3 regions of the Limosilactobacillus vaginalis genome follow, and region 3 is predicted to be linked to each of the others. Evidence: riboswitches for the same ligand, from Rfam matches in the RefSeq annotation. Region 3 holds a riboswitch; each other region holds the start of a gene.
What was found. A riboswitch is a leader RNA that binds a small molecule or an ion and turns the genes downstream of it on or off. The one in region 3 is predicted to bind thiamine pyrophosphate.

Region 1 (10,726 bases), 150 kb from region 3:
ATTGGTGTATGAGCATAACCAGGGTGAACAGAATTGATCCGAATTGGATAGTTCTTGTCACAGCAGTATAGGGCGGCAGACTTAGTGATTAGTCGAACGGCACCCTTAGCGGCGTTGTAAGAGAAGAGGTTTGGAATCCCGATTAATCCAGCGATTGAGCAGAGGTTAATGATTGATCCACCATTCTTCTTCATGTGCTTGATGGCATATTTTTGACCAAGCATAACCCCATCAAGGTCAACGGAAAGAATCTTGTGGAAGTCTTCCATCTTAACGTCTTCAGCATTATCGAACAGCAGGATTCCAGCGTTATTCAGCAAAACATTCACTGGGCCAAAAGTTTCTTCAGCTTTCTTAAATACTTCTGGCCATGAAGACTCATCGGAAACATCTTGCTTGATGAAAATGGCCTTATCACCAAATTGTTCAGCCTGCTTTTGCCCTTCAGCATCATCAACGTCAGTCATGACAACCTTGGCTCCTTCATCAATGAAGGCCTTGGTACTTGCAAGACCGAACCCCTTAGCCGCACCAGTTACAATTGCAATTTTGCCTTCTAGTTCACCCATAAAGAAACACCCTTTCTATATAAAAACCAACATTAATTTATTTGTAATCGCTTACATGTTAATGTTATCACTAAATAATAGATAAAACAAACTTAATTGATGATAAAAGGTGATTAACCTTGTGACTTTATGGTTGGAACTCCTCTGTTGGCTAAGTCTTAATGTTAAGCAACTTATTTAATTGCATATTTATTTTGATATATTTAATATAATGTATTATTATTCATTAATAACGAATGATTTTAGTGTTATATGAATATCAGTTGTATGATATGATTTTATTGTAAACGATTATATTGACGGATATTTTTTAGGAGGGGTCATCATGGAAAAGCAGAAGCAAATTGATATTCTAGCGAAGTTAATCAGTATTAAGTCAGTAAACGATAACGAGAGTGAAGTGGCTGACTATATCGAATCACTTTTTGCGCCATATCAAGATCAGGGAGTTCAGATTGATCGGGTTCAATACGCTCCGGGACGAGATAATTTGGTAGTGACAATTGGTTCTGGTGACCAGATTTTGGGCTTCTCTGGTCATGAAGATGTGGTTTCTGCTGGGGATGAATCCGATTGGCAGACGGATCCATTCCAAGCAACGATAAAAGATGGCAATTTATATGGTCGTGGAGCTTCTGATATGAAGAGTGGGTTAGCTGCTTTAATTATCAGTATGCTGGAGATGCTCGAAGATAATTCAGTTCCCGGGAAAATTAGGTTACTTTGTACGGTTGGTGAAGAAACAGGTGAGTATGGTGCGGCCCAGCTCACTAAAGAAGGTTATGCGGATGGGTTAGCTGGTCTAATCATTGCTGAACCAGGGAATGATATGACTGAGATCGGTTACACGTCAAAGGGAGTCATTGATTATATTGTTACCTCAGTTGGAAAACAGGCTCATAGTTCTCAACCGGAAAAGGGAATCAATGCAATTGATCACCTGATTGATTTTGCAACCCAGGTAAAGCCATTAATGGCTCAGTTTGATCAGGAAAACCCAATTTTGGGTAAGCTGACCCATGTTCAATCCGTTTTCCAGGGTGGTTCACAGATTAATTCCGTTCCTGATAAGGCAATTATTAAGGGAAATATTCGAACAATCCCTGAATACCCGAATAAGGTCGTCTTTGCTGCCTTAAATGATCTGGTAGAGAAGTTGAATCAAAAGGATGGCTATGATTTAAGTATTCGTTATAGTTTTCCGGAAGAAGCGATGCCGGGAGACAAGAATGCTCCATTGATTAAGCTGATGGAAAAGGTTCATGGTGAAATATTTAAGGATCGTTCTGTAAAGGCAATTGGCCAATCTGGAGCAAGTGATGGATCAGAATTTCTCCATGGAAAAGGTGACTTTGCAATTGCAGAAATTGGACCAGGAAACAATACGCAACACCAAACTGATGAATTCGTCAATGTTGAAACTTTTTATAAGTCAATCGAATTCTATAAACAAGTAGCTAAAGAATTCTTTGCAAAGTAGGTGAGCTTATGGAGAAAAAAGTACAGAAGAAGCATCGGTTTCATATGCCCTCGGCCTTTACAATTCTCTTCTTGTTGATTGCTTTAATCGCTATTTTGACCTGGATTATCCCGGCTGGGGAATACAAGGTTAATAGCGCGGGAAATATGATCTCTGGGACCTATCACACGGTTGCTAGTCACCCGCAAGGAATTTGGGACATCTTTATGGCACCAGTTATTGGAATGATTGGTGATAAGGCAACTACTGGTGCGATTGATATTGCCCTTTTTATTCTGGTTATTGGTGGCTTTCTGGGTGTCGTTAATAAGACTGGAGCCTTGGACGACGGTATTCGTTCCATTGTGGAAAATTCTAAGGGACACGAAAAACGGTTGATTATTGTCTTGACAATTATCTTTGCGATCGGTGGTTCAACTTATGGAATGGGTGAAGAAACCCTCGCATTTTTCCCGCTGATCGTTCCAATCATGATGGGAGTCGGCTATGATTCACTCGTTGCTGCTGGAATTATTCTGCTCGGAACTCGGGTTGGTGATTTAGCATCAACAGTTAACCCGTTCTCCACCGGAGTCGCTTCTGGTATCATTAAAATTTCTCCTGGATCAGGACTTGGTTCCCGGATCATCCTATTAATCATTGTTACCGCCTTAACGATTGCTTTCGTGTTACGTTATGCTGACAAGATCAAGAAGGATCCAACGAAGTCATTAGTTTATTCACAACGAAAAGAAGATATGAAGTTCTTTGAAGTTGATCAGCGGACGACAAAACCACAACCGTTAACTAAGGTTCAAAAACACGTCCTCTGGGTTTTTGCTTTAACGTTTATCATTATGATTGTGGGGTTGGTTCCTTGGACAAGTATTAATAAGTCCTGGACCTTCTTTGAAAGCTTTACTAAATGGCTAACCCAAATTCCGTTCTTCGGTGACTTTTTAGGTGCTGATATGACGGCATTGGGTAGTTGGTACTTTAACGAAATTACGATGCTGTTCTTATTTATGTCGGTCGTCATTATGTTTGTTGGTCACATTAAAGAAAATGAATTTATCAATTCCTTTATGAGCGGAATGAGTGATTTACTGAATGTTGCCATTATTGTTGCGGTTGCTCGGGGGATCCAGGTTGTTATGAATAACGGTAAGATTACCGGAACAATCCTTCATTGGGGTGAACTTTCTTTAGCGGGAATGCCTAAAGCTGCTTTTATTATCTTGGCCTTTGTCTTCTTTATTATTCTTTCGTTCCTTATCCCATCAAGTTCAGGCCTAGCCGCAGCAACGATGGGGATTATGGGCTCGTTGGCTCAATTTGCCCACGTTGACGGGAGTGTATTGGTTACTTCTTACCAGGCTGCTACGGGATTAATTACTGCAATTACACCGACTGCTGGAATGCTAGTTGGCGCCCTCGCTCTTTCACGGATCCCAATTACGATCTATTGGAAATGGGTCTATAAATTCATTCTGCTCCTATTCTTAGTAACTTGTGTTTACCTCGCAATCTTAACAGCACTTTAAAAGTAAAGCAGGCAAGTGATCGTCAGCCAATTCAATCCCTTGTCTGCTTTTAATTATTCAAATTGCTAAAATTCGCCTGGCTTAGCAATGTAATCATCAAGGCCATTTGGATTTCCAGACCACTTATATTTGTCATACCAGATTGAGTGCCTTTCTTCATCGAGCATTGCAATTGCTTCCATTTCATCCGCGTCTAATTCAAAATCATAGACATCGCGATTTTCTCGCATCCGTTCTTCATGAATCGATTTAGGGATAACGATGAAGCCTTGCTGAAGCTCCCAGCGAAGGATCACTTGTGCTGGTGACTTCCCATGCTCCTTAGCAATCTTATTAATCACTGGACTATTTAGTAGTTGACCATTGCCTAGCGGTGACCAAGCCTCTAATTGAATGTGATTATCCTGACAGAAAGCAACGGTATCCGGTTGGTGAATTCGTGGGTTGAACTCAATTTGGTTGACCATTGGCATGATATTAGCATGATCCATTAAATTTTGGAGGTGGTCAACGTCAAAGTTGCAAACACCAATTGCCCGCGCCTGACCATCGTTATAAATAGCCTCTAGTGCTCGCCAGCTTTCAATATATTTATTAAACACGGACCAGTGAAGAAGGAGGAGATCAACATGGTCGGTTCCAAGCTTCTTTAATTGCTCATTAAAGGCATTCCGAAGCTTATCGAAGTCTCCTTGGTCCCCGTTGAAAATCTTGGTAGTAAGGAAAAGCTGCTTTTGCTCAATCCCTGAGTCTTTAATTCCTTGACCAACCTGTTCTTCATTTCCGTATTGTTTAGCAGTATCAATTAACCGATAGTGATTTTTGATCGCGTCAGTAACGACTTTGGCGGTTTGATTAAACGGAATTTTCCAAACTCCAAAACCAATTTGCGGCATTTCAATCCCGTTATTTAGCTTGATTAATTTTTGTTGATTTTCATTCAACACTTTCACCTTCTTAGGTTAATTTTAGCAGTAATTGTTCTGAGTGATGCAAGTGAATTATATTTAACCGGTTTATTTCCATTGATAATTCTTTTGAGTAGCCCTTTTAAGGCCAATTACTTTCTTATTGCATTTAACTTTGATCGTTTCTGGATGACTACAATCATTTGACTGAACTGATCTGGTAAGAGCGAAGGCTTGATTACTGATGCTTGTCTTGTCGCTTTTGGTCATTTTTTGAAAACCCGGCTTGACTTGAATGATAATTGTTTTGCGATCAAGATAATAAATCCTCTGAATATATTTTGCATAATCATAATTTCCTGGATCGCTGTCGGCATAACTTTGATGGTCCCCAAGGTCTTCAGCAAGCTGGTGGTTGATATTTCTTAAGGGTTGTTGCTTAGCATTTGCATTGCCAATGTTTAGGATTAGACTAAAAGATAAGATTAATAAAATAATGAACGGGTTTTTATGCATAATATACTCCTTAGTTGCTTAAAATTGATAAAGGTGCGAGGTGCTTTTAATGAAAGATGAATTAACGATTTCCAAAATAACAACTGAAGTGGTCGAGGTACCTCTGGAGCAGCCATTTATCACTCACCTTCATACGGTTAATGCAATCCACGCAATCCGGGTGAAGGTAACCTTGAAAAACGGTATGATCGGTATCGGTGCCGCAACTCCGAATGAAGTGGTTACGGGTGATAATATTGACACCCTTAAGATAATTATTGAAGAGGTGATTGCACCGCGACTAATTGGCTCTTCCTTGGCTAATATTGAACCCCTGATGAAACGACTACATACTGCTGTGGTAGCAAATGGACCAGCAAAAGCTGCGGTTGATATTGCAATTTATGATCTGTTAACTCAAATCTACCATGTCTCACTTAATCATTTGCTTGGCGGAAGTAAGCAATCAATGGCGACCGACTATACTATCAGCATCGGTAAGCCAGCTGAAATGGTGGAACAGGCAAAGAAGACGGTTCAACGTGGGTTTACTGCACTAAAGATTAAACTTGGCGATCATTCCATTGACGAGGATGTGGAGAGTGTTAAGCAAATCGCTCAAGCTGTCGGATCGGACGTTGCATTACGTCTTGATGTTAATCAAGGGTGGAGTTATAAGCAAGCCTTGCTAGCTTTCAAAATGCTGGCTGACGCAAATTTAAACCTTGATTTTATTGAGCAGCCGCTTCCAGCAAATCAGTTACGTGATTTAGCCTTGCTCCGTCAGCAATCAACCATCCCGTTAATGCTGGATGAAAGTGTATTTACACCAGCGGATGCCTTACGGGTAATTAAAGATGGAGCAGCAGATTATGTTAACATTAAGTTAATGAAGTGTGGGGGAATCTACGAAGCAACTAAGATTAACCAGTTGTGTGAAAGTGCAGGGATTCTGTGCATGGTTGGTAGTATGATTGAGGCTCCTGAAAGTATTGCCGCTGCGGCAGCCTTTGCTAACGCTCACGCTAATGTTCGCTTTATTGATCTTGACTCAGTTTATATGATTAAGAATGATCTCGATTTGGGCGACCTTAAGCGGGTTGGGATCCATTTATGGCATGCTTGATTTGAAATTTCCTAGCATTATTTTATGATGCTGGGATTTTTCATTTTCCACATTACGACTAAATTCGTTATAATTAATGTATTACTTTTTTGAGGTTAAATATGAGTAAAATATACGCAGTTAGAAAAGGACGGCACCCAGGAATTTATCTTAGCTGGCCGGAATGTCAGCAAGAAATTAATGGTTATCCGGGTGCAGTGTATAAAAGCTTTTCCAACGAGTCATTGGCTAAAGAGTGGCTTGCTGGAGATAATAAAAGACAAACAAAAGATCATGCTGGCGGGCTGAACGATCCAGACATTATTTACCTGTATACAGATGGTGGTTCACGCAATCATGGCAATAAGCCGGGACAACACGTTAAGCAGACCGATAAGGCAGCTTGGGCGCTGCTGATTAGTAAGGGCGGTCAGCAATTTACCAAGACTGGTGGCGAGTTTGGTGCGACAAACAATCGGATGGAATTGATGGCGCTCCGGAATGCTCTCCAGATTTTAGTAAAGAACCGAAAACAAGAGGACCCAATTATTGCAGTTCTTGACTCACACTATGTCCTAGACCCGATCATGAAAGGCTGGCTTAATGGCTGGGCCCGTCGTGGTTGGCAGACTAGTAGTGGTTCACCAGTGGCTAATCAAGAGTTGTGGCAAGAGGTTATTCAATTACTACCACAGTTTAAGCAGCTACATTTTCAATGGACTAAGGGACATGCAAACAACCAAGGCAATGTTATTGTTGATCACTTATTAAACCAAACAATGGATCAAATGGGGGAAGAATAATGAAAATTGGAATTGATAAGATGGCATTTGCAACTACTGACGAGTATATTGATTTACGCGAGTTAGCTCGTGAACGGGGGGATGAGCCTGATAAGTACACGATTGGAATTGGTCAGGATCGGCAGGCAGTTGTTCCACCAACTCAAGATATTGTTACTTTAGGAGCAGCAGCTGCCAAGAAGCTTTTATCCAAAGATGACAAAAAACATCTTTCCACTGTGATTGTTGCTACTGAATCAGGGATTGATAATTCTAAAGCAAGTGCCATTTATATCAAACATCTTTTGGGACTGGATGATTTTACCCGTGCAGTTGAACTAAAGGAAGCCTGTTATTCGGCAACGGCAGGGATTCAGTTTGCTAAGGGATTAGTTGCGATGAATGCTCAGTCGACAGTCTTAGTAATTGCAGCTGATATTGCTCGTTATGGGTTGAAAACACCTGGTGAGGTTACCCAAGGGGCTGGGGCAATCGCAATGTTGATTTCTGCTGACCCTCACATCTTGACTCTTGAGGATACTACGGTTTCATATACAAAGGATGTTATGGATTTTTGGCGGCCACTTTACGCAACCGAAGCAAATGTGGATGGCAAATACTCGACTAATGTTTACGTTGACTTTTTCCTCCAATGCTGGCAACGCTATCAACAAATGACCGGACGCCAATTAGATGATTTTGCTGCCTTAACTTTCCATTTGCCATTTACCAAGATGGGGAAGAAGGCATTGGAGGTGCTTCTCAAGGACAATCAATCACCGGTTGCTGACAAAATGCGTGAGCAGCTGACCGCAAGTCAAAAGTACTGTCGTGAGGTAGGAAACCTCTATACTGGTTCACTTTACCTTGGAGTAATGTCATTGTTGCAAAATGGTCAGGTTAATCCTGGGGACCGGATTGGTCTTTTTAGTTACGGTTCCGGAGCAGAAGGTGAATTCTACAGTGGGATTCTTCAGCCTCACTTTGAAAAATACTTGAGTGACGTTAAGGATGATCTAGCAAATCGTCATCAGGTTTCAATTGCTGAATATGAGAAGCAGTTCAACTCACAGCTGGGGATGAACCAGGATGATGTTGAATTAGATTGGCAATCAGATCCAGCACTGTTTATATTAAAGGGTCAAAAGGAGCACAAACGGATTTATCAGGAAAAGAAATAAAGTGTTACAATATAATTAACACAAACGGGGAGCTTGTATAACAGGCTGAGAGGAAGATGTGATCTTCGACCCATGGGACCTGATTTGGATAATGCCAACGGAGGGAATTCGGTTAAGAATTTTAAAATCGATCAGGTAGGTGCCTGGTCGATTTTTCTTTATCAAGATCAAGTTTCGCTAATCAATAAAAGGATGGTGGAACTGATGCAACATAAGACATCACTAGTAGAAAACGGAATGATTTGGTGCGGCGCGGGAATATCAATTGCGGAGATCCTGACAGGAACTTACTTAGCACCATTGGGGATGGCCAAGGGAATAGTGGCCATTATCTTAGGTCATTTGATTGGCTGTGGGTTGCTGTTTCTTGCTGGAATAATCGGTGGCCAGTTGCGGATTAGTGCGATGGAATCGGTAAAAATCAGTTTTGGCCAATTTGGTGGAATCTTTTTTGCTAGTCTAAATGTTTTACAATTGATTGGCTGGACGGGAATCATGATTTATGATGGTTCGCTAGCGGCTAATGGTCTTTGGAAATTGGGCCGACCACTATGGTGCGGATTGATTGGCTTCCTAATCATAGTGTGGTTAATTATCGGGATTCGTCGCTTAAAATGGCTGAACACCGTTGCCTTAACTGCTTTATTACTTTTAACGGTTTGGTTGTGCTATTTAATCTTTGCTGAACCACATGTAAATAATCATTTAGGGGCATTATCATTTGGACAAGGATTAGAATTAGCCGTTTCGATGCCCCTATCCTGGCTTCCCTTAATTTCTGATTATACTTCGGCTGCCCAAAACCCGATCCAAGCGAGTGGAGTTAGTGCAATCACTTATGGTGTCATTAGCTGTTGGATGGCAATTGTCGGCCTTGGCGCAACCTTATTAACCGGGCAGACAGATATTGCTAAAATAATGGTTAGTGCTGGCGTTGGGATTAGTGGCCTGATTATTGTCCTCCTGTCAACAGTCACTACAACGTTTATGGATGCCTATTCTGCAGGAGTCTCTGCACAAACATTAAAGGTTAAGTGGTCTTCACGTTTAACAGCGATTATTGTAACTAGTATTGGTAGCCTTGGCGCAATCGTTTTGCCGATGGATAATTTTAGTAACTTTCTTTACATTATTAGCTCAGTCTTTACTCCAATGATTGCGATTCAGATTATGGATCGATTTGTTCTTCGCCTTAACAATAAGGATCGTTGGATTAGTTGGAATCATTTTGCCTTATGGCTAGTTGGTTTTATAGTATACCGCTGCTTGATGTTAGTAGATCTTCCCGTAGGAAATACGTTGCCTGATATTTTGATTGTGATCTTTTTGGTGTGGATTGTCGATCACAAAAAAGGCAGGAATGAACAAAATTATTAGTTCATTCCTACCCTCAATAAAGAAACATTGCTAATTAAAGGGAAGTTTAGAAAATGTGGTCACGGTATAGACCAATAACCTTACCAAGGATAGTAACGTTATCCAGATAAATGGGCGCCATCGCATCGTTCTCAGGTTGAAGCCGGAAGCGGTGGTTTTCTGGTTCTTTATAGAACCGTTTGCAAGTAGCTTCATTATCACTTGTCATTGCAATTACAATCTCGCCATCTTTAGCGGTTGATTGCTTACGAACGATTACGTCATCACCATCAAGAATTCCGGCTTTGATCATACTGGTGCCGTGAATTTTTAACATGAATAATCCAGAGGCATCTTTAATTGAAGGTGGTAAAGGAAAATAATCTGTAGTGTCTTCTACCGCTAAAATAGGCTGCCCTGCGGTAACAACACCGATCATTGGGATCTCTTTTTGCTCTGGTTCAATTCCCAGGAGATCTAATCCCTGTTTAGTAATCTCAAGTGCCCGTGGCTTGGAGGGATCCTTTTGTAAGTAGCCTTCCTTGATTAGATTGTTTAGGTGAGAATGAACAGTGGAGGTTGAGGAAAGCCCAACGATTCCGCAGATTTCACGGACTGTTGGTGGGTACCCGTGATCCTTAACGTGTTTATAAATGCAACTTAATACGGCAATTTGTTTTTGACTTGCTGCTTTTGCCATTTTGACACCTCATTTGGCTAGATTATTATTAAGTCTAGAATATCATAGTAATCGTCAACTTTCAAACGTACGTTCGCGGAGAAGTTAGTACATATCTTGAAAATAGTTATTAAGTTAGCTAAGATCAAGATAAATAGTTAAATTAAGGATATCTGAAAGGTGAGGAGATAATTATGGCTGAATCTACAGACCAAGAAAAATTATTAAAGCGAATTAACGAACTCGCTCATAAAAATAAGGAAGAAGGACTAACAGAGGCCGAAACTAAGGAACGAGCAAAGCTACGGAAAGAGTACCTTAAGAACTTCCGTGAAGCAATGCGGAGTAATATCGAAATGATGCGAATCTTTGATGATAATGGTAAAGAGGTTACTCCAGAGAAGGTTCGTGAAATTCAACGGAAAAAGGGATTACGTGATGATTAACCTTGTTTAGCCCTTTTCAATTCGACTACTTTCGTGTACTATTGAACAGTAACTAAAAAAGGAGGAAAGTAGTTGTGGCATTAACAATTTCATTGGTAATCCTCGCCTTACTAATCGGTTTAGTTGGCGGTTTCTTTGGTGCTCGTCGTTACATGGAAAACTATCTCCGCAATAATCCACCTATTAGTGAAGAAATGTTGCG
Region 2 (10,726 bases), 790 kb from region 3:
AGAAAAAGAATACTGAGGTACGAAAGGGCCCCAATGATTCGTTTGGATAAACTAATATCGTTATTCATAGTGAAAAAATCTCCAATCATTTTTCTTCATTATGCCTGATCTATTGCGGGAGTGCAATTAGCAGAACCTGGAGAATAATGATGCTAGTTATTAGGATTGCCCAATCAGACCAAGAAATAGGAATTCGGACAGCGAAAGTCCGTGGCTGCCCTTCACGAAAACCGTGAGTCTCCATTGCCTGAGCTAGTTGATCCGACCACCTAATGGCTGAAAGAATTGCTTTGAAGTAAAGAATTGGCGACCACCAATGAAGATTAATTCCGCGCATTCTTCCGGCAACCCTAATTGAAATAACGGTTCGTTTAATTCGTGGCAAAATATTTAACGCTGCTAAGGTACCATAGGCGAACTTACTGGGAAGATGACAGTTCTGTTCTAATGATCGCGCTAGGGTAAGTGTTGAGGTTGTGAAAGTCATTACTCCGCCAGCAAAAACATAAACGTAAAAGCGACTTACCATACTCCATCCAGTAAGCCAACTATGTCCTGGACCATATCCGCCAATAGTGATGAGAACCGCAAGCCCAGGGATTACGGGGATTAGCATTAGCCATATAAAGCGACGCCATGTTAGGTGGTGACAGAGGAGAACGACCAAAAGACAGACGATAAGGATTAGGTTTACATAGAGCTGATTTGTAAAGCTAATCTCGAGTGAAATAAGGAGAAGGAGGAGAAGTTTAATGCTGGGATTCATTTTGTGGCCCTCCTTGATATGAAAGCTGCTGATTAGTAAGACTAAGGTGATAATCAACCACGCTAGCTAAGTGATCTAATTGGTGACTCACAATTAGCAAGGTTTGTGGAAAGTGTTGCTTGCTCTGTTCAATAAGGGTCAGTAACTTCTGCAATGATTTATGGTCAAGGCCTGCAAATGGCTCGTCCATTAGCAAAATTTCCTGTCCCATTATTAGCATGACAAGGTTTTGAATAAGTTTTCGCTGGCCGCCACTCAGTGAATAAATAATTCTTTGACTAATATCAGGCAGACCGACCATTGCTAAAAGTTCCTTTGCTGTTTTGGAGGTTAAAAATGGGTTATGACCATTTTTGATGCTTAACATTAGTTCTTCACCGACAGTAACGTTTAGGAATTGTTGATTGGTTTCTTGGAAGATTAAACCGACTTTAGAATAATATTTCCCGGGGAATATTTTTTGAATGTTTTGATCCTTATACGTTATTTCTCCTTGGTAGGGAGTTAACTTAGCAATCGATTTAAGAAGAGTTGATTTTCCCGCACCGCTAGCACCAGTTAGTAAGGTAACTTTGTTTTGAATAATATTTAAGCTGGTGGGCTTAATAAGGGAAGTTTGATTACGACTTATAGCATAGTCTTTTAACTTCATAACGATATTAGCAGTTAGCGGGGGAATTTTGGTGATCAGCTTGCTACTATGCTGGTGGTTAGCATTTTCTAACAGTGTCAAGCTATTTTGCGGTGAAAGAAGTGTGGCTTTAGAGTCGTGGAACTGAACAACAAGCTGGCTAAAATTTTGGTAATTATGGAGATCGTGCTCGCTGATAATGATTGTTGTGCCATTTTCATTTTGAAGCTGGGTTAGTTTTTGAAGGAGAAACAGCCGGTTAGCTTCATCAATACTTGAAAAAGGTTCATCGAGTAAAATGATCTCTGCTTTCATTGCAATTGTAATTGCCAACGCAACCCGCTGTAATTGACCACCGGAAAGGGTAGTTAGTTTTTGCTGGGAAAGCTTTTCTAAACCAACAAAGGCCAGGGCATCCCTTGCCTGCTTGTTAATTTCTTCGTGAGGAATTTGAAGATTCTCTAGGGTAAATTCTAATTCATGTTGTGGGGTATCCATTGTGAATTGCATTGCTGGATCTTGAAAGAGCATCCCAATCCGTTGCCCATGGGGAATGATGACTTTCCCTAAACAGTTGCCACCGTATTTTGGAAGTAGGCCAGCGATCAACTTTAACAGGGTAGTTTTTCCACTGCCAACGGGTCCGCTGAAGATGATTGAAGTATGAAGTGGCAACTCAAGGGAGACGTCGTTAAGGATCGGCTGGTCACCTTTATATGAGAATGTCAGATGTTGAATAGCTATTGATTCCATTCATTCTACCTCGAAAGAACGTGACTTCTGTTTAACAGGTTAACGATGAGTTTAACGAGGACACCGGTGAAGAAAAACATTGATAGCCAGCGAACAATTAACATCACAATTAACATTGAAAATGGGAAATGGCTGTAACCATTCCGGAACCAATCCCAGGCAAATGTCAGAATCGTGGTAGTTGTTGCGGAGAGAAGTAATGTTACCCAATTGTATATTTTATAAAGCGTTAAGGTAAAACCAAGTTCGGTCCCGATTCCTTGAACCAGACCCGAGAGCAGGGTGGTTACGCCCCATTGATCACCGAGGAGCATTTCCACTACGGCACTGAGAAATTCACCGAGAAATGAGGCACCGGGAAGGCGGAGCATAAAACCAGCTAACGGGCCAGCCATACACCAAATCCCTAATGTAATATCGTTAGCCATTGGTCCATAGCCAAAGGGAGTCAAGGCAATTGTTAAACCGTTATAAAGCAGGCCAGTTGCTAAGTAGATTACTCCAAAAACGATTCCGATGATTGCTAAGAGAATAATATCTTTTAAGTGAAATTGATGAAACATAATGATTCCTTTCTTGGGGAAAGAAAAAGAACCGTGACAAAAAATGTCATGGTCCCTTAATTGGTTGATTAAAAACGCGCTTCCTTCGCTAGTATTATCTAGACAGGTTCAATGGGTCTAATCTCAGCCAAGTGGCACCCCAGACAAATGATTTTCTTTTGTTACTATCATACAACAAAAACAGATTCTTCGACAGTTAATTTAGTGATTGGCTAAAAGATTAGTCAGGTGGTTCATAAAGACGGGAACGAATCGTTCTTGGTTAACGTTAATTGCAACCTTAACATTTGGATGGGGTTCATTTAACCGCATCTTATCACCGATTGTCCGGGCATAATTATGTTCGCTAGTAATAACTTTCATTGGCAGAGCAAGGGTGGTTACAAATGATGGGTCAATTGCCACGCCGACTGCCAGCGGATCATGAATTGCACAGCCATGCTTATCGATCCCTAACCGATAGTAGGCATCAATGTAGAAATCAGTGAGTTCAGCATAGGCAATTCCAGCCGGTGTTCCCAAATTACGCCACTGCTGAGTTTCTTTTTTTGTGAGGAGTGTCCGCAAAGTAACGTCAAGGCCAACCATTGTGATTGGTAATTGACTGGTAAAGACCTCGTTAGCAGCTTCAGCGTCTTGATTAATATTGGCCTCAGCAACTTCACTAACATTTCCTTCGACTGTCAACGCCCCGCCCATTAGAGTAACATTACCGATTAAGCGACTGATCTGCGGATCCCGATGTAGTGCAGCAGCAAGGTTTGTCAATGGACCAGTCGGAACGACAATGAGGTCTTTACTGTACTGATGAGCCGCTTCAATGATAAAATCAACACCGTCTTTAGTTTGAACTTGGTGACGCGGTTCAGGAAGTGAAATATCACCGATTCCGTTATTTCCGTGAATCTCCTTGCTGACCTGCATGACTGTAAAATGATCAGTAGTGCTTGAGTGGCTAAGTCCCTTGAAAACGGGGATGTCTTGGCCGAGTAATTCAAGCAGCTGTAATGAGTTCTTAGCGGTTTGATCTAATAAGTTATTACCGTAAGAAGCAACAACTCCGATTAAGTCAATGTTGGGGTCAGCAATTGCATACGCAAGAGCTAACGCATCATCGACCCCTGTATCTAGATCCAGGATCATTTTTTTAGTGGCCATGATATTTTCCTCCAGTTAGCTAGTTTATGTTAATGATAGCTAAATGATGCTGGCCCCGCAATTTTAATTTCAGCAAAAATCAATTACAATAAGAAAAAAGAATAGAGAGGAGCCATGGCGAATGGCAAAAATGTATGACATTACAATTATTGGTGGCGGACCTGCAGGAATGTTTGCAGCCTTTTATTGTGGACTCCATGAATTAAACGCCCAATTGATCGAAAGCTTGCCCCAACTTGGCGGCCAAGTTAATGCTCTTTATCCGGAAAAACAAATCTGGGACGTTGCAGGACTTCCAGGAGTAACGGGACACGAATTAGTAAGTCAGCTGCAAAAGCAACTTGCGGTAGCTCCGGTTGACCAGTTTACAAATGAGACCGTTGAGGATGTTGTAAAGGAAGCAGACGGGACATTTACAGTTAAGAGTGCTGGCCGAGTTTCTCATTCCCGGGCAATTGTGATTGCCTTAGGAAATGGCGCATTTAAGCCCCGAAAATTGGCTCTTGATGGAGTAGATGAGGTTGAGGGCAACCAGCTTCACTACTTTGTTACTCACCGTGATGACTTTGCTGACAAACGAGTAGCGGTTTTGGGTGGCGGTAATTCAGCCATTGATATTGCATTAATGCTTGAGCCCATAGCTAAGCAGGTCTCGCTAGTTCACCGTCGAGATCAGTTCCGCGGGATGGAACATTCTGTTTCACTTTTAAAGCAATCAAGCGTGAACTTGGTTACACCGTTCTTACCAAAGGAACTTCAGGTGGAAGACGATCAATCCGTCACGTTGAAGTTAAAGAAGATGCGTAGTGATGAAATGACAAACTTGAACGTTGATCGGATTGTGGTTAACTATGGTTTTACGTCAAATAATGCGGCACTTGATCAATGGTCGCTTAATTTAGCTGCTGAGCGAAACCTGATTAAGGTTGATTCAACGATGCAAACAAATATTGAAAATGTTTATGCAATTGGGGATGGGATTACCTATCCTGGAAAGACAGCGTTAATTGCGACTGCTTTTGGTGAAGCTCCGACCGCAATCACGGCCCTTGCTAAGAAACTTTACCCGACTAAACGGCTAGCAACTCACAGTTCATCAATGAAGATTAGAAAGTAACTACTAATTTTAAGAACATTAAAATAGATCAAGAAATAATTTAAAAAGGTAACAGATGTTGAGAATAATCCAAAATTTAAAGAAAATCCCCCATGTGATGATTGCTAATTGAAAATGGCAAAGATCATAGATGATTATGAGAGAAATAAAGAGGATGTTTCCTCGCAGAATATCTTTTGACCATTTATGGGTGAGAATATATGTCCAAAGATTGTTAAAAAGGTTACTGATACTTTGCATAGAGCTGATCTCCAATTACATTAAGTTAGCACAAATCACCGCAACAATAAAAAAGAAAATTGCGGTAAGGTAGCTGATCTTCAAATTTTGACGCATTCTGTTACCTCTTATTATTCATTTAAAATACGATTGATTATCTAATAGTCTATAATATAATAGAAATGATTTTATTGGTAGTTGAATTAAAAGGGGTAAGGTAAAATTAATGAAAAGAAGTAGATACGTTATTTATGCGTTATTCTGCCTAATAATTGCTATTTTTGGTGTTCATTCAAGCTTAAAGACTAGTGCGAACGATCAGGGGAGCACGGCGGCCACTACTGTTACAAAAACAGTCGCTCAAAAGCAATCATCATCTAGTTCTAGCAGCCAGATGCGGACACCAATTGATTGGCGAAAGTCTTCTGAAACAAAGGCATACCCTGATCTGAGTAAGGTTAAGCACTTGTGGATCAAGGTCAATTTAAAGACTAACCGCACCTATTTATATGATGGTAATCATGTGATCTACACAATGTATTCAACCGGTGGGATTTATAAGAAAGATCCTAAAACAGGTAAAATGAAGAGTATGACACCAACGGGTACTTTTTATGTTCAACAGGAACGGGGAAATAGTTTTTACAATGCGCGATTAAAAGAAGGAGCTAATTACTATACTTCCTGGTTAAATCATGGAGAATACTTGTTCCACAGTGTTCCAACCAATGCGGACGGATCATACAATAAAAAAGAAGCTGCTAAATTAGGAAAATCCACGGGCTCGCATGGCTGTATTCGGTTATCAGTGGCAGATGCAAAGTGGATGGAAGAGAATTTGCCGGTGGGCACAAAAGTTGAAATAGTTGGTTAAATGCAGCTAATTGGAGAATAAAAATGAAAAAGGTTATCGCTTTTCTTTCGACATTGTTACTGATGATTTGTTGTGTGGTTGCAAGACCGCAAACAGCATCCGCTGCCCAAATGATCGATAGTCGATCGGCAATTATGATCGATGCTGATACGGGACAGATTATTTATCAGCAAAATAGTGAGGAAAAGCTACCGATTGCTTCAATTAGTAAGCTGTTAACGGTAAGCGTGATTGAAGATGAAATTAATCATCACCAGCTTTCATGGAATACCAAAGTAAAGATCAGTAAAAAGATCGCTGAGGTTTCTAATGATTCAAACTATTCTGCAATTGGGTTACAAGCTGGACAATCATACACGGTGCGAGAGCTTTTCAATGCAACTTTGATTAAATCTGCTGATGGGGCGGCCTTAGCATTAGCAACTGCCGATGGGAGCACCATCAAACAGTTTAACGAGAAAATGCAAAAGAAGGCTCGACAGATAGGAATTACCGATGCCACGATTGTTAATCCGGTTGGGTTGAAGAATGGTGACCTGAAAGGACTGAAGCAAGCGGGAATCAGTAACAATGCTGAAAACTCGATGACTGCACGTGACGTTGCTTTGATGTCACGGTACTTGGTTAAACATTACCCAAGTGTTCTAAAAGTTACAAGTCAGCCCAAAGCTCAATTTACGATTGCCAAGGGGAAGACAAAGGAAGTTGAAAATCTTAATAAAACGCTTTCAGGTGGCAAATATACCGTTGACGGTGTGCAGATTGATGGTTTGAAGACTGGAACTTCTGATGCTGCCGGAGCTTGCTTCGCTAGTACGGGGATTTACCAGGGTCATCGACTGATCACTGTTGTGTTTCATGCTACCGGTAAGGATAAGGATGCTCGGTTTACGCAAACGCAGAAGTTGTACCAGTACTTTATTCAAAATGCCCACCAACAAGTGCTAACACTGAATAAAAAGCAGTCGCAAAAGCGGGTTTCTAATGGTGCTAAACGGATGCTAACTGTTGGACCTCATTCGATTACAGTATGGCAGATGCAAAAGACTGCTCAGTACACTATTCAGCCTCGTTATTACAAGCACTTAACTAACCATAAAGCAAGGTTGAACGCACCAGTTAAGAAGGGTGAACGACTCGGAACCATCGCAGTTACCGGCTCTGACATCAGAACCGTCGATAATAAGCCGCTCACTATCCCACTACAAAGTACCGAAACAATCAACCGCGGAAACCTTTGGCAGAGAATTTGGAATTAAATAGAGTGTGAGTCGTTTTGGCTATGATACAGTAAATGCTTAACTACATAACAAAGCAAAAAATACCGAACTACAATTAAAATTGCAGTTCGGTGTTTTTGGAATTTTGTGGCAGAGGAGAAACGTACTCGACTTGCTAGAGATAATGTTCTACTTTAACTGAGTCGAAATGCGTTCGTCGTGACCGCAACTTCCGCCTAGTTATCCCGGACTTGATTGTAAACAATCATCGTCCGGGATTTTCTAGTGCTCAGTTGCTAATTCGTCACGACTCACACTCTACTTGTTATTCCCATCCGGGTTAGTAATTTTGATTCGGTTAGAATCGGTTGAGGAGTGATTTTGTTCAGGAGCGTCGGTTGAGTAATCATCAACGGTTGAACGATCACCGTTCTTTGAGAAGATGCTGGTTGACTTATCTCCTAATTCCTTTTCGATTTGTTTCTCACGCTTCAAACCATTGGAATAATTGTAGTCCGCAGGGTTAACTTTCTTGAAGCCCTTTGGATGGTAGAAACGAAGAAGGTTCTTTTCGTTTAAGGAATCGGAAAGTGATAATTCGGTATTAACAAGTTTATGATTCTTCTTTAGCTGTTTCTTTTGCTTTGCAGTTAATTTAGCAATTTTACCAGTCTTATTATCGTAAATTGTTCCGCTAATGCTGGAGAAACGTGGGGTCACAAAATCATGATTACGGAAGGCAACGACCTGACTGTGCTGACTAGAGAAGAGGTCGGTACCAAACTGGATATACCGCTTGGTGCTAATTCCAAGAAGGTGAAGCAGGGTCGGTAGAACATCAACTTCGCCACCATATTGGTGATAAATTCCTCCGTGGCCGCCAGAACCAGGAATGACAAACATTAATGGTACTCGTTGAAGTTGAGTATTATCAAAGTCTGTCCAGTCATCTGGGTTACGATCAAGGGCAGTTGCTAAAGCCTTGTTTTCAGAATTTGAAATTCCGTAATGGTCACCATAAATCATGATCACTGAGTTTTTATCTAACCCGGTCTTTTGCAGGTAAGCAAAGAATTCAGCGAGTGATTGATCAAGGTAATGAGCTGTCACAAAGTAATTGTCAACGGTAGTGTTCCCGGTATTGGTAGTTTGGAAATTAGGATCCTTATCTTCGTCATCCAAGCTGTACGGGAAGTGGTTAGTAACGGTAATAAACTTGGTATAGAACGGCTGCTGTAAGTTCTGTAAGTAGTTAACTGAGTTCTTAAAAAGCAGCTTATCCTTAAGGCCATACCCCGTTGCCTTATCACCAGAGGTATCATAGTAGCTTGCGTCGAAGAAGTATTGATACCCCAAGTTCTTGTAAACATTATTCCGGTTCCAGAAGCTGGCAACGTTACCATGAAAGACGGCACTAGTATAACCAGCTCGTTGATTTAGAATTGCTGGAGCACCCTGGAAGGTATTATCACTACCAAGAGTGGCAAAAAGCGACCCTTGAGGAAGCCCAAACGTACTTGTTTCAAGCATGTTTTCAGCGTCACTGGTCTTCCCTTGACCAACTTGGTGGAAGAAGTTATCAAATGCATAAGTATCACTACCATGATATAGGGAGTTTAAGAATGGGGTAACTTCTTGGCCATTGACCTTCTTATCAATTAAGAATTGTTGGAAGCTTTCAAGGTGGATAACAATCACGTTGCGTCCCTTAGCGATCCCGTACAGTTTGGGATTGGGGGATGCATAGTGCTTGTCGGTAAATTTTTTAACTTTTAATAGCTCTGACTTGGTGGCACTTTGGCGCATCTTGTTAATATGTTGCGATTTCACAACATCATACCCGGTAAATGCATCAATGCCGAGATATTTAACAATATAAGTTCGGTCAAACGTCCGGGTAAGTAATTGTGGCCGGCTCATTTCAGCCAATGAAAGATTAATACCGAAAAGTGTCAATGCCATTGAAGTAAATGCAAAGGCTAATTTACTGCTAATAGCACGGGGATCAAAGTGAATCTTGTGCAGCAGCATTAAAATGATAATAATGACAATGTCAAGCCAATAAAAAAGGTCGTGAACGTTGGTGAGGGCTAGTGAACTGCCGCTTAACCCTTGATTAACTTTTGAGTAACCAGTCATAGTCGCAATGGTCATAAAGTCAGTAAATTCACGATAATAGATGACGTTTAGGTACAGTAAAAGCGTGTTGGCAATATCTAATCCCATTAAAACCGGGTAGAAGAAGCGGGACCGCTTAAAGTAAAAGGCAATACTGTAAATTAATGCGGTAATTGGTAACGGATTAATTAGCAGAATAAGGTATTGAAAGATGCCTTCTGCTCCTAATTTAAAGTCAGTAAAGTAAGCAAATAATGTCTTTAACCAAAAAAGGACCACTAGAAGGGTGAAGAACCCGATCCTAGTGTCCACGAATTTGCTTAGTTTTTTCATTAGGAATGTTCCTCGCAATCGAGATTTAATAGTTATTTAATGCTAGCAAAACTAGCAAATCAATAGCCATTCTATCACAGATTAATTGAGAAACATTTATCTAAGAAAGATTGTTGTCAAAATTTAATTATTTGTTTACCTTAACCGGGACTGGTTCAGGTTCCACTAACCAGTCATGACTGAATAACTTGCGTAACTTTTTGTTAACGGGGATCCAGATCCCGGCGTGAAGAATATCTTTTAACGATTCAAGCATCGTTTTATCCTGCCGGTACTCCTTGGTTAATGGAATTACCAATAAGTGGCCTTCTTCTGTCACTACGGTAACTTTTTTAGCACTCATGGCAATAATTTTAGCCGCGACAATGTTAGGTTGAGAAGTAGTTTCTTTTAATGTCATTAATAATCCCTTCCTTCATCTTGGCTTTAAGGATAATGGGAAAGTATGAAGAAGCTGTGAAAACGAGGATAAGCAATTTCAAAGAATTGGTTCCTCTTCTAAATCACTAATGGAAGCGCTATAATTAAGAAGATCACAGAAGAACGGAGGATGGTTCAATGACAAAATTAAACATCTACTTAGTACGACATGGTCAAACGTACTACAACATTTATAACAAGCTTCAAGGATGGAGTAACTCTCCGCTGACGGAAAAGGGCAAGCAAGATGCTAAAAATGCTGGTGAACGGCTGAAAAATGTTCATTTTGATGCGGCCTTTTGTAGTGATACAACCCGGGCAATGGAAACCATTCAAAAGATTCTTGATTTGAATCAGGCAGACTCCGTACGTGAACCAGTTGCTGCCCCATATTTCCGTGAAGAGTTTTACGGCTCTTATGAGGGAACCAATATGGATTGGGCTTGGTATAACGCTGGTGCCCCACATGGCTACAATACGTTCAAGGAAATTGTTCTCGCAAGTTCCATTGGTCAAGCAAAGGATTGGCTGAAAGAGGCTGATCCATTCCATGA
Region 3 (10,726 bases):
CTTAAAGTCTTCGGTTGTCCAATGCTGGTACTTCTCAGGCAGGTAGGGCTTGATGTTAGTAACTCGAGCATTCACTGATTTAACGCCCTTAGAAGCTAATTTATCTTGTTCTGGGGTAAGTACTTCATTAGCATTCTGCATATTAAGGTCAAACATTACGGTCCCACCAGCAGCATACGAATTGTCGCCCTTAACGATCGCCATTCCTGAAAATTTTTTGCCATCAATTGTCATATCATTCCGACCACTGACTTCAGCTGAACTAATACCGAGATCATGCAAAGCGTCAACAATCGGATCGCCAATTGCGTGAAAGTCACCGAATTTACTAGTATCGCCAACAACAATATTTTCGAATACTAAATTGCCAAAATCATGGTAAACGGCACCGCCACCACTTGACCGACGAACTAATTCGATTTGGTGCTCTTTGAGATAGGGTAAGTCAATTTCGGCATAAGCGTTTTGGTTAACGCCAATAATGACGGATGGCTGGTTAATATAACAAATTAAGCCATGACCCTTTAGCCTCAGATCATTAATTAGATAGTTGTCTAATGATTGGTTTACCAGAGCATCATGAACTGGTTTGCCGTTTCTGCTGGTATCGATGAAAAACATTGCAAACACCTTCTTTTAAATGGTTACGCTTTCATTATAGGCGCTACTAGTCTTAATTAATAGTCGTTAATTTTACGATAAAATACTAATTACTTTACCAATGTCTTAATTTTTTCGATGGTTTCCGTAATGTTTTTACTATTCAAAACGAGGGAGATCATTGATAAACCAGCTACACCAGTTTTTAAAACTTCTGGAATGTTCTCTAAAGAAAGGCCGCCAATTGCAACTAGGGGATGGGTACTCAATTTATTTAGTTCTTTAAGTTTAGTGAGGCCCAAGACAGGATCCGCATCGACCTTTGACGTGGTTTCAAAGACCGGACCACAACCGAGGTAGTCAATGGCAGATAATTGATTTGCTTTTTCAACTTCAGCAGCCGTGTTGCATGAATAGCCAATAATTAACTTGTCGGCTGCTTCTTTAATTACCTGCTCAATCTTTTCATCATCCTGACCAACATGAACACCATCAGCACCGACACGCAATGCCATTTGAACATCATCATCAATCAAAACAGGGATTGAGTAGCGGTTTCCCATTTCGACTAGGCGCCTTGCCATAACTAGTTGTGCATCAGCAGTCATGGTTGAACTGTCTTTTTCTCGATATTGAAATGCGGTAATTCCAGCTTGCATTGCTTCTTCTACTTTAGCGAGGAATTCGTAGGAATCGTGGTGGGTATCTTGAGTTCCGCCGACAAGGTATATTTGTAACATTTTTGGATTAAAGTTCATTATTATCGCTCCTTATTTTTGCCCAATGGTTTAGCGGGCCATGACCGTGACCAACATTAATGCCTTGCTTAATCGTAGCTTCAACATAGGCCTTTCCAATTTTGAGGGCGTCTTCCATTGATTTGCCCTTAGCGAGTTCAGCAGTGATACAAGAAGAAATAGTATCACCAGTACCATGAGTATTCCGAGTTTGCTTCCGCTTGGCAGTCATCCAAAATGAGTGACCATCAGCTAATAATACAAAGTCGTTTGCTTCATCATCACTTGAAAAATGACCACCCTTAACCAGAACGTTCTTGGCTCCCATCGATTGAAGACGTTGTCCGGCAGCTTCCATTTCAGCTTCTGTTGTGATCTGCATTTGAGCTAATTCTTCAGCTTCTGGAAGGTTAGGTGTGATCAAATCAGCAAGTGGTAATAGTTGTTCACGAACCACACTAATTGCATCATCACTTAAAAGTTTAGCACCACCTTTAGCAATCATCACGGGATCTACCGTTAATGGACCAAAATCATATCGCTTGAGGTTGTTGACAACGGTTTTAACGCGGAGAGGATCAGCTAACATTCCCGTTTTGCAAGCCCGGATCTTAAAATCAGCAGCTAGGGAGGAAAACTGTTCATCAATTAATTTTGGTGGCATTGCTAGGGCATCCTGAACGCCAAGGGTATTTTGAGCTGTTACCGCAACAACAACCATTGTGGCAAAGACACCACGCATTTGTATTGTTTTAAAATCAGCAGAGATTCCGGCACCACCGCCAGAATCAGTACCAGCAATCGTTAGAGCTTGAGGAAAATCATTCGTCATTATTATTAACTCCTTTATTTATTACAATACTGAAAGAACTTCGCTGGAATTAATTGTTGCTAGTTCATCCCGGAATTTGGTTTGCCATTGACCAAAGCCGGTTGACTCTCTAGCCGCCTTGACTCCCGTGGCAGTAAAAACTTTAGTTGCTGTGCAGGCAGCTGCATAATAATCCTTGCTGACACCGAGATAAGCAGCAATAACACTAGAAAGAACATCACCGCTTCCCACATTAGTTACGAAATAACTAGTAGAAAGCAGATTAACAAAAGTATTATTGCCATCCGTTACAATATCTGATTTACCAGTAAGGGCGACAATACAATGATATTGATGAGCAACTACTTTAGCGATCTCGTGAAGATCAGCTTGTCCGCTTCCACCGTCAATTCCTCGTGAATGCCAGTTAACATTCGCTAAAGCAGCAATTTCACCAGCGTTTCCTCGAATAACAGTAAAGTGGTGATCTTGTAATAATTGTTTTGCAAAAGCTAACCGGTAATGACTAGCACCGATCGCAACCGGATCAAGCACCATTGGCTTTTGATCTTGGTTATTTTTGAGGATCGTTGTAATCTCGTTAGCCTGTTCTTCGTGAATGGTTCCTAGATTAATCGTAATTGCATCAGCTAATTTCACCATTTCTGCTGCTTCTTGTGGTGCTAGGGACATAATGGGTGAAGCACCAATCGTACTCAGTCCATCAGCTACCTTGTCTGGCGTTACCATGTTAGGGATTGTTAGAACAACCGGGTTTTGCTGACGAACTCGCTCTAGTAATTCTAGTTGTAACTTGGTCAAAATCTCACTTCCTAGAAAAAATGAGCTGCTAGTTTTTATAGTTAACTAACAGCTCTAGTTTTTAAATATTGAGTTAGCATTTTCCTTCGCAAGTACTAGCTTAACAGGTTCTCAAGGGTCCATATATCTTAATACATCTCAGTCTGGCAAACAGACACCCCTAATGCTGTTTATTAACATACTATTATAATAACATAGAAAGCGGTTTTAAGCATTAAGATAGTCAATCAAGCTTGGCAATAGTTGCCGGGCTTCTTGTTGACCGGTTTCGTATAATTTACGGATCTTTTTAACGTTACTTTCAACTCGACCAACCTTGATGGGATGTTGAGGTGCAATATTAAAGATTTGGCCTGTCCTTCTGAGGTGTTCAATTTGTGCTACTTGTTGGTTATAAACCTCTGGACGAAGGATCCCTGCTTCAGCAAACTGGGGATAATCCTTAAAATAACGGCGATATAACTGACAAACTGGTCGACTTGATGGCTTCTTTCGGTAACTAATATCACGCGTCCGGACAACGATAATTTTATCATAGCCTTGTTCTTGAGCAACATCAAAGGGAATTGAATCCGCAATTCCACCATCCAGGCAAAGCCCATCAGGAGTGGGTGCTGGATCCATCATAAACGGCATTGAACAAGAAGCGATCAAAACTTGTTTTAACTTTTCCCCCGTTAAGTCTGTAAAGAGTGCTTTTTTACCGTCTTGGAGTTTAGTTGCGACGGCAGTGAAGTGTGAAGCAGATCTTATATAGGCTCGTTCATCGAAGTTTTGCCATGAAAGTCCATGATCTTCAAACAAGTAGTTCATGTTGATTACTTGACGTTTGAAGAGCCGGGTCATGGAAATGTAATCTCGGTCATGACGGTGATCAATATTAATATTAGCTGCTCGACCGTACTGTTTAGCCACAAAATTAACACCGTTCAGCGAACCCGCGGAAACTCCAATGACACTGCTAAACTCAATGTGGTTAGCGAGGAACGTGTCACAGACACCAGCGGTATACTGTCCCCGAAAAGCGCCACCTTCAAGAACTAGTGCTGCGTTATATAGCATTGATTTCACTCCTTAGGATAATGATAATTTATTGTAAGTCGTTTATTTTATAAATTCAATCTTTCAAAATTTTTCTGTTAGATCAGCAAATTCTTGAAGAAACTTTTCCATTACGGGAGTAACGACCGTGTTTTTTCGCCATGCAAGAACGTGACCAGTCTCTTTGTGCGGTGAGAAGGGGATAAACGTTAATTCAGGATCGTGGAATGAGTTAACAATTCCTTCAATTCCCAACATATAATAGTTACCGGCTTTTAGCAGTTCGTAGGCGTTGCTTGGCAGGTTATTTGTTGCCATGATATTCAGCTTTGTTTGGTCTAATTTTAATACATCACTGATTTCATCACGGACAATATTCCGGGTAGGGGCGATTAGTGGTATTTTGTAGAGATCACTCTTAGTAATTGCTTGCTTTTTTGCTAATGGGTCAGCGCTTTTAACGATTAATCCCCATTGTTCATGAACCGGTAACTCAATAAAGTTATACTTAGCTGCTTCAACCGGCTCGATTAACACAGCAAAGTCCTCTAAACCCGAATCCAACCGTTGACGGAGCAGGTCGCCATTGCCATCGTAAAGGTTAAAGCTAACGTTCGGGTACTTTTTCTGAAAGCTGCTAACGATCTGCATTACAAATTTGGAGACCCTTGAGACAACACAGCCAATGTTAAGAACACCAGTTAATTCTTCCGCGGTATTTTGAAGTTCCTGCTTTGTTTGGTCAAGTAACGAAAGAATCGTGCTGGCACGCTGTTGAAAAAGAACTCCTTCACTAGTTAGAGCCATTCGTCGCTGCTTTCGGTCAAATAAAGTGACCCCGAGTTCTTTTTCAAGATCAATCATTTGTCGCGACAGGGTTGGCTGGGTAATGTGAAGTTGTTGTGCTGCATGGGTAATATTATTAGTTTGTGCTACAGTTAAGAAGTATTTAATTACTCTTGTATCCATAATGGGGATTCCTCGATTCAGATAGTGAATAGATAGTACTATTTTAAGCTAAAATCTGAATAACGTAAATTGATTAGTTTTCCGGAAAGGAAGATAAACATGGTACGAAATGTCTTAATTCTTTACTATTCACAGTTTGGCAATACTGCTAAGCTGGCTAGTGCGATTCACCGGCAAACAGGAGCCGATATTCTTCGCCTTCAAGTTTCCCAAGGATATTTTCCTGACGATATGGAAGAAATAGATAGAATCTTTAAATCTGATAACCAGAATGGTCGGCTTCCGCAGATTATCACTGAGTTACCAGAACTGCACTACTACGATACGATTCTAGTTGGCGGACCAGTTTGGGATGGTAAGGTGTCCTCACCGATTGTTGGCCTTTTGAGAATGATAAGGGATTATCAGGGGAAGGTGGTTCCATTTAGTACCGGTTGGAGTGATACGGGCAATTATCAAGCTAATTTTGTTGCTCATGCTGGTAAGTTAAAGATTGCTGATGGCTATCACGTTTTAACTCATACAACCCCTAAATACAGTCCAAGTTCGTTAGCGTCATGGCTTCGAAAATTATAATTCGATTTTTGAATGATTAGTCACCTATAATAAGTATTATACATAGCGATACTTTTCTTATAAGCTAAGAGTAACCAAGAAATTGAATTTTGACTTATTAAGGAGGACGTTTTTATGACGAAGAATGAAGAAACTGTAAAAAATGATATGTTTGGCTTTGGTGACAAAAATGTTGCTTTCGCGAAATACTTTATTGGAACAAGCTATCTCAATGGCTTGGTTTCTCCTGATGATAATATCGATATCAATGTCTCCAACGTTAACTTTGAACCCGGCTGCCGGAACGACTGGCACATCCACCATGATGGTTTCCAGATTCTCCTGGTAACTGCCGGGGAAGGCTGGTACCAAGAAGAAGGTAAGTCCGCTCGGAAGTTGCATCCCGGTGACGTGGTTGCAATTCACGAAGGCGTTAAGCACTGGCATGGCGCCACTAAGGACTCCTGGTTCTCCCACATTGCGATTACCAAGGGCACTAGTGAGTGGTTGGAAAAGGTCGATGACAGCTACTATGAGCAACTGGCTGACTAGGGAATATTAATATAAATTTAAGTTTGAAATTATAATTCGCAATAAAAACATGGGCTAACAGAACTAGAGATTGTTTTTCTCATTTTTGCTAGCCCATATTTTATTAAATATTAGTTAATACTATTCTACCGACTCAGAGGCGATAATCAGCATCTTACCATCCAATTGCCATTCATCAATAGTTGCCGGCATTAGAAGATGAACACCTTTCTTTAATGGGTATGTCTTACCATCAGCGGTTAGAGTCCCTTCACCATCAATAACTGACATTAAGGTGTATGACCCATGTTCATGCTTTCTTGTTAATTTACCATTTACATCCCACTTATAAACACTAAAGAATGGTGAATCAGGTTGGGTAATTAAAGTCGTTACTTCAGAATTGCCAATTTTTTCAGAGGTAATATGTAGTTCAGGTTCTTTGAATGGAACAGTAGTAACATCAATTGATTGCTTCAAGTGTAGATCACGTTTCTTGCCAGTCTTTTTGTCAACTCGATCATAATCATAAATGCGATAAGTAGTGTCCGAACTTTGTTGAGTTTCAAGGACAACGATTCCCTTATTAAGGGCGTGGAGAGTGCCTGATGGAACGTAAACAAAGTCACCAGTCTTAACAGGCTTTTTATCGAAGAGCTTTTGCCATTCATGGTTGTTAATCATTTCTTTAAGTTCTTCACGAGTCTTAGCAGTATGACCATAAGTCAGGTAGGCTCCTTCATCTGCATGGATAACGTACCAGCATTCGGTCTTGCCTAGTTCATGCTCGTGTTCTTCGGCATACGCATTATCTGGGTGGACTTGAACTGATAGGCTAGCTTCAGCATCGAGAATCTTAGTTAACAGCGGAAAAACTTTTGACTTTGGATTACCAAATACTTCTGGATGGTTGGCGTAAACATCTGGAAGCAGTTGTCCCTTGAATTCACCATTTTCAATTACATTAGGGCCGTGGGGATGTCCAGAAATTGCCCAGCATTCGCCAATTGTCCCGTCTGGAATATCGTAATTAAAATCTTCAGCTAACCGACGACCACCCCAAATCTTTTCGTGAAAGACTGGTTTTAAAAATAATGGTTCTGTCATAACTATCACTATCCTTTTTATATTTAGCGTAAAGCTCTTCAAAATAGCCAACACTTTTTATTATGCCTAATAAAGCGCTTTCTAAAGATGATTTTAGCAGTTTTAATATGAGAAAACCATCTAAATTACAGGATTTAATTAAATATAAAATATATTTTTTGTTTTAATTTGAAAATAACCTTCGTATTTAAGAAGGTATTCTTTGACCATGAAATGATATAATATAATTATTAAAATGGTGGTGATAGTTATGACTGAAGGAACGTATGAACAGGTAATTAATGAACTTGATCGACTAGGAATTAAATATGGAATGGTCGATCACCCAGCTGCTGAAACAACTGAGCAGGCAGACAAATATATTGAAGGTCATGAGGGTGTTCGGACAAAGACGATGTTTCTGAAGGGAAAGAAGAAGCATTTTTACCTAGTAATTATGGATGATCAGAAGCCAATGGATTTTAAGGAGTTCCAAGAATTAACAGGCGCCAAGCGGGTATCAATGGCGCGTCCAGATGATTTACAAGAACAACTAGGATCCCATGCTGGGGTGGTTTCACCATTTGGCTTGATGAACAGTGAGGAACATAATATCAAAGTATATTTTGATCAGGATATGTTAGCGGAAGATCCAATTTTGACTTTCCATCCGAATGTTAATACTCATACCATCTTTATTAAGACTACTGATTTAATGAAGTTTATTAAAGAACAAGGGTATGATCCGGAAATTATTGACCTATAAATATTACTTTTTTTGCATGAACTATCATTCGAATTAAGTCTTTTCCTTTTTCTTATTAACTAATTAGAATGAAGCAAGGAAGGAGAGATTCAAATGAAAAAGATTGTAGTTTTAACCGGTAGTCCTCACCATCCGGGAACATCAGAAAGGTTGGCAGACGCCTTTGTTAAAGGAGCAACTGAGGCTGGTAACGAAGTATATCGGTTTGATGCTGGACGGCGAACAAATGAATTTTCAATGATTCAACTAGAAGATAATCATCCAGGTCAAGAAATTGAAGTGGAACCAGATGACATTATTAAGCAAGAAGTGATGCCTAAGCTATTAGATGCTGACATTGTTGTTCTTGTTAGCTCGCTTTACTATTATGGTGTTAATGCTGCCCTTAAGGCGGTAATCGATCGTTTCTATAATTACAATCATGAATTACATGGCGGTAAAAAGGCAATCACTCTAGTTTCTGGCTATGGTCAGGAAGATGCTTTTGCTTCATTAAAGCTATACTTTAAGCAGTTACTTAATTACATGCGATGGGATCAAGTTGGTAGTGTCCTGGCAGCGGATTCCTGGAACGAAAAGAAGTTAGCTCAACATGCTCAGGAAGCATACGAGCTCGGTAAAAACATTCATTAAATAAGAAAACTGGAAAATCAGTCGTGTTACTAGCGATGATTTCCAGTTTTTTTAAATGCCAAATAGAATTGCGGGTAAAAATATTAAAACATCATATAGGATATGGGTGATCACCGCCGGCCAAAGACTATCGCTTTTCACCCATAGCCATGTAAAAGGAAGCCGTCCTAAACCAATTGGGACTAGCATTTGATATAGGTTCCAATCGTAAGCACGAAAATGAAGCATCCCAAATAGCAAGGAACAAATGATTGCACCGTAAATCCAAGCTTGGCGCTTATTCACTCGTTTCATTAGTAGTGAGACAAACGGCAACGTTAATGCTGCGGTGATGATTTCCTCACCAATTAAGGAGATACAAATCCAGAATAAGCGAATTAATTGAGTTGCAACCGGTCCAGAACCAGTTGCGCCATTAGTTACGGGTTGGTTTCCTAATAAATTACCGATTCCCAAGAAAATAAAGGCGATAACGTATGAGATTATTAACACCGGTATAACTAGTTTCCATGATCCTTTTTTAGGCTTCTCTAGTATTGCGGCTAAGATTCCTCGTCCATATTGAAGATAAAGTGAAATACCGCCAAAGAAAATGAAGGCAAAATAAGGCAATACTCCTGGAAGAGTAGAATCAGTTCCTAAAAGGGCACCGATTATTATGGTAACTGCTGAAAGCCAACAAATTTTAGAGAGATTTCGTGAATCCAAATAGTTAAGCATGAGCAATTCTCTTTCAAAATTTTTATCTCAATATATCGGAATCATAAATAAGTGTCAATGATTGTTTGAATATCAGTCAAGACTTTAAGAGTGATCGTTATCTAGACTTTGCCGATTAATTAAGAACACCATCATAAAGACTAGTAGGGCAACACATATAACTCGGGTCAACCAAAGTGGTTCACCCAGCGCATGGTTAGGCGTGTGAGCGTAATAAGCGTGGAGGATCTGGCGACCATGATCATTAAAGAGAAAGTTAGTAATGATCAACAGACTGATTAGGGTTATCTGGGAAATAACCGTGCCAAGGATGTTAAAGTGTTGTCTGATGAATCGATTATTCAGCGGTGGAATCGTGGAGTCATTTTGATAAAATGGCCAAGTCAAGGCATTAATGCTACTACAACAAAGACTGGTGATGAAGAGGCCTGCTAAGAAACACCAATTACTCGGAAAAAGAGAGAACAGCAGTCCAACAGCAGCTCCGGGAAAGATAATCCGCCAGCATGCGCGGTTGCGTAAGCGGGGACTCAGGAGCAATCCACCAATCGTTGCTAAGATAAACAGCCCATATGCAAGGAATAATTGCGGTGTCAGATTGAGGGTGTCAAAGTAGAAAAGGCTGTAGATTAGTAAAAAGTTGGTCGTAGCGCTTGTCCAAAAAGTCCAGAGACGCGATGACTTAAATCGGCTTTGTAGTTGGCCGAAGCCCATCAGCATAATAATCCACATTCCTAAAGTAAGGAAGGTTAGTGGAAGACTACCGGTCTGTTTCAAACCACGTGCTCCCATTGCTATTCCAAAGATTATTAGGGTGGCAATTACCGGTCGCCAATTGAATGGACCAGAGAAAGCAGACGTCCCTGGCCAAGGGGTGGGAAGCTTAATAACGAGAATAATACCGAGGACAATCATCAAGAACAGCTCACCCATAAAGGCAGCAAGCGTGAAATAACTCAGCCACATTCCCAATCCAAGGATAATTAATAAGTAAAAAATTCCAACTAAGGATGCCCGTGAATAGTGCCATGTTCCCTGTTGGTGATACTCATCTTTCAACTGTTGATAGGCGGGCTTGAGACATCCCATTCCAATGCCTAATAGGGTGGCGCCTTCTGGAAGAAGTGGTTTAAAAAATGCTAGTCCAACACCACCAAGAGCGAGACAACTACTAGTCAATAGTATCCGGTAGGGATTTTTAACGTTGCCAAACGAGCGGATTGCGTAGGGAACGGTTTTAGCCATCACATAAAAGAAAATCACCGGGAGGGCGACAACGGCTGTTCGCCCCTGCTGGATGAAGTAAAGCATGAATATAATATTGGGGAGGACGATGCTACCTAGTGTCAGAGCCTCCATATTAATGACGAGGAAATTCAATTTATCGCTCCTTTACATGGTTATTTTCTCTGTTATTGTATCATTACCGAAACTAGGTGATGAAACATTTCGTCA

Region 1: another riboswitch for thiamine pyrophosphate. It lies ahead of cytX (putative hydroxymethylpyrimidine transporter CytX); the one in region 3 lies ahead of thiM (hydroxyethylthiazole kinase).
Region 2: another riboswitch for thiamine pyrophosphate. It lies ahead of N4627_RS08435 (ECF transporter S component); the one in region 3 lies ahead of thiM (hydroxyethylthiazole kinase).

What each region holds. Positions count from the first base shown of each region.
Region 1 covers NZ_CP104399.1:773,376-784,101, forward strand. The annotation lists gene N4627_RS03785 (glucose 1-dehydrogenase) at 1-569, opposite strand, end outside; gene N4627_RS03790 (ArgE/DapE family deacylase) at 895-2,049, shown strand; gene N4627_RS03795 (YfcC family protein) at 2,058-3,572, shown strand; gene N4627_RS03800 (aldo/keto reductase) at 3,638-4,468, opposite strand; gene N4627_RS03805 (hypothetical protein) at 4,589-4,996, opposite strand; gene N4627_RS03810 (dipeptide epimerase) at 5,046-6,101, shown strand; gene N4627_RS03815 (ribonuclease H family protein) at 6,203-6,883, shown strand; gene N4627_RS03820 (hydroxymethylglutaryl-CoA synthase) at 6,883-8,043, shown strand; TPP riboswitch at 8,059-8,167, shown strand; gene cytX (putative hydroxymethylpyrimidine transporter CytX) at 8,248-9,420, shown strand; gene lexA (transcriptional repressor LexA) at 9,467-10,099, opposite strand; gene N4627_RS03835 (DUF896 domain-containing protein) at 10,273-10,524, shown strand; gene N4627_RS03840 (YneF family protein) at 10,599-10,726, shown strand, end outside.
Region 2 covers NZ_CP104399.1:1,719,089-1,729,814, reverse strand. The annotation lists gene N4627_RS08450 (DUF4870 domain-containing protein) at 1-68, opposite strand, end outside; gene N4627_RS08445 (energy-coupling factor transporter transmembrane component T family protein) at 110-766, opposite strand; gene N4627_RS08440 (ABC transporter ATP-binding protein) at 750-2,150, opposite strand; gene N4627_RS08435 (ECF transporter S component) at 2,156-2,713, opposite strand; TPP riboswitch at 2,776-2,865, opposite strand; gene N4627_RS08430 (nucleoside hydrolase) at 2,915-3,871, opposite strand; gene N4627_RS08425 (NAD(P)/FAD-dependent oxidoreductase) at 3,993-4,988, shown strand; gene N4627_RS08420 (L,D-transpeptidase) at 5,434-6,081, shown strand; gene N4627_RS08415 (D-alanyl-D-alanine carboxypeptidase family protein) at 6,105-7,340, shown strand; gene N4627_RS08410 (LTA synthase family protein) at 7,620-9,752, opposite strand; gene N4627_RS08405 (hypothetical protein) at 9,880-10,152, opposite strand; gene N4627_RS08400 (histidine phosphatase family protein) at 10,311-10,726, shown strand, end outside.
Region 3 covers NZ_CP104399.1:926,762-937,487, forward strand. The annotation lists gene N4627_RS04525 (lipoate--protein ligase) at 1-621, opposite strand, end outside; gene thiE (thiamine phosphate synthase) at 711-1,358, opposite strand; gene thiD (bifunctional hydroxymethylpyrimidine kinase/phosphomethylpyrimidine kinase) at 1,348-2,169, opposite strand; gene thiM (hydroxyethylthiazole kinase) at 2,191-2,970, opposite strand; TPP riboswitch at 3,035-3,142, opposite strand; gene N4627_RS04545 (patatin-like phospholipase family protein) at 3,178-4,032, opposite strand; gene N4627_RS04550 (LysR family transcriptional regulator) at 4,096-4,980, opposite strand; gene N4627_RS04555 (flavodoxin family protein) at 5,080-5,556, shown strand; gene N4627_RS04560 (cupin domain-containing protein) at 5,671-6,087, shown strand; gene manA (mannose-6-phosphate isomerase, class I) at 6,208-7,173, opposite strand; gene N4627_RS04570 (prolyl-tRNA synthetase associated domain-containing protein) at 7,424-7,918, shown strand; gene N4627_RS04575 (flavodoxin family protein) at 8,012-8,551, shown strand; gene N4627_RS04580 (CPBP family intramembrane glutamic endopeptidase) at 8,603-9,271, opposite strand; gene N4627_RS04585 (hypothetical protein) at 9,356-10,582, opposite strand; gene N4627_RS04590 (hypothetical protein) at 10,635-10,726, shown strand, end outside.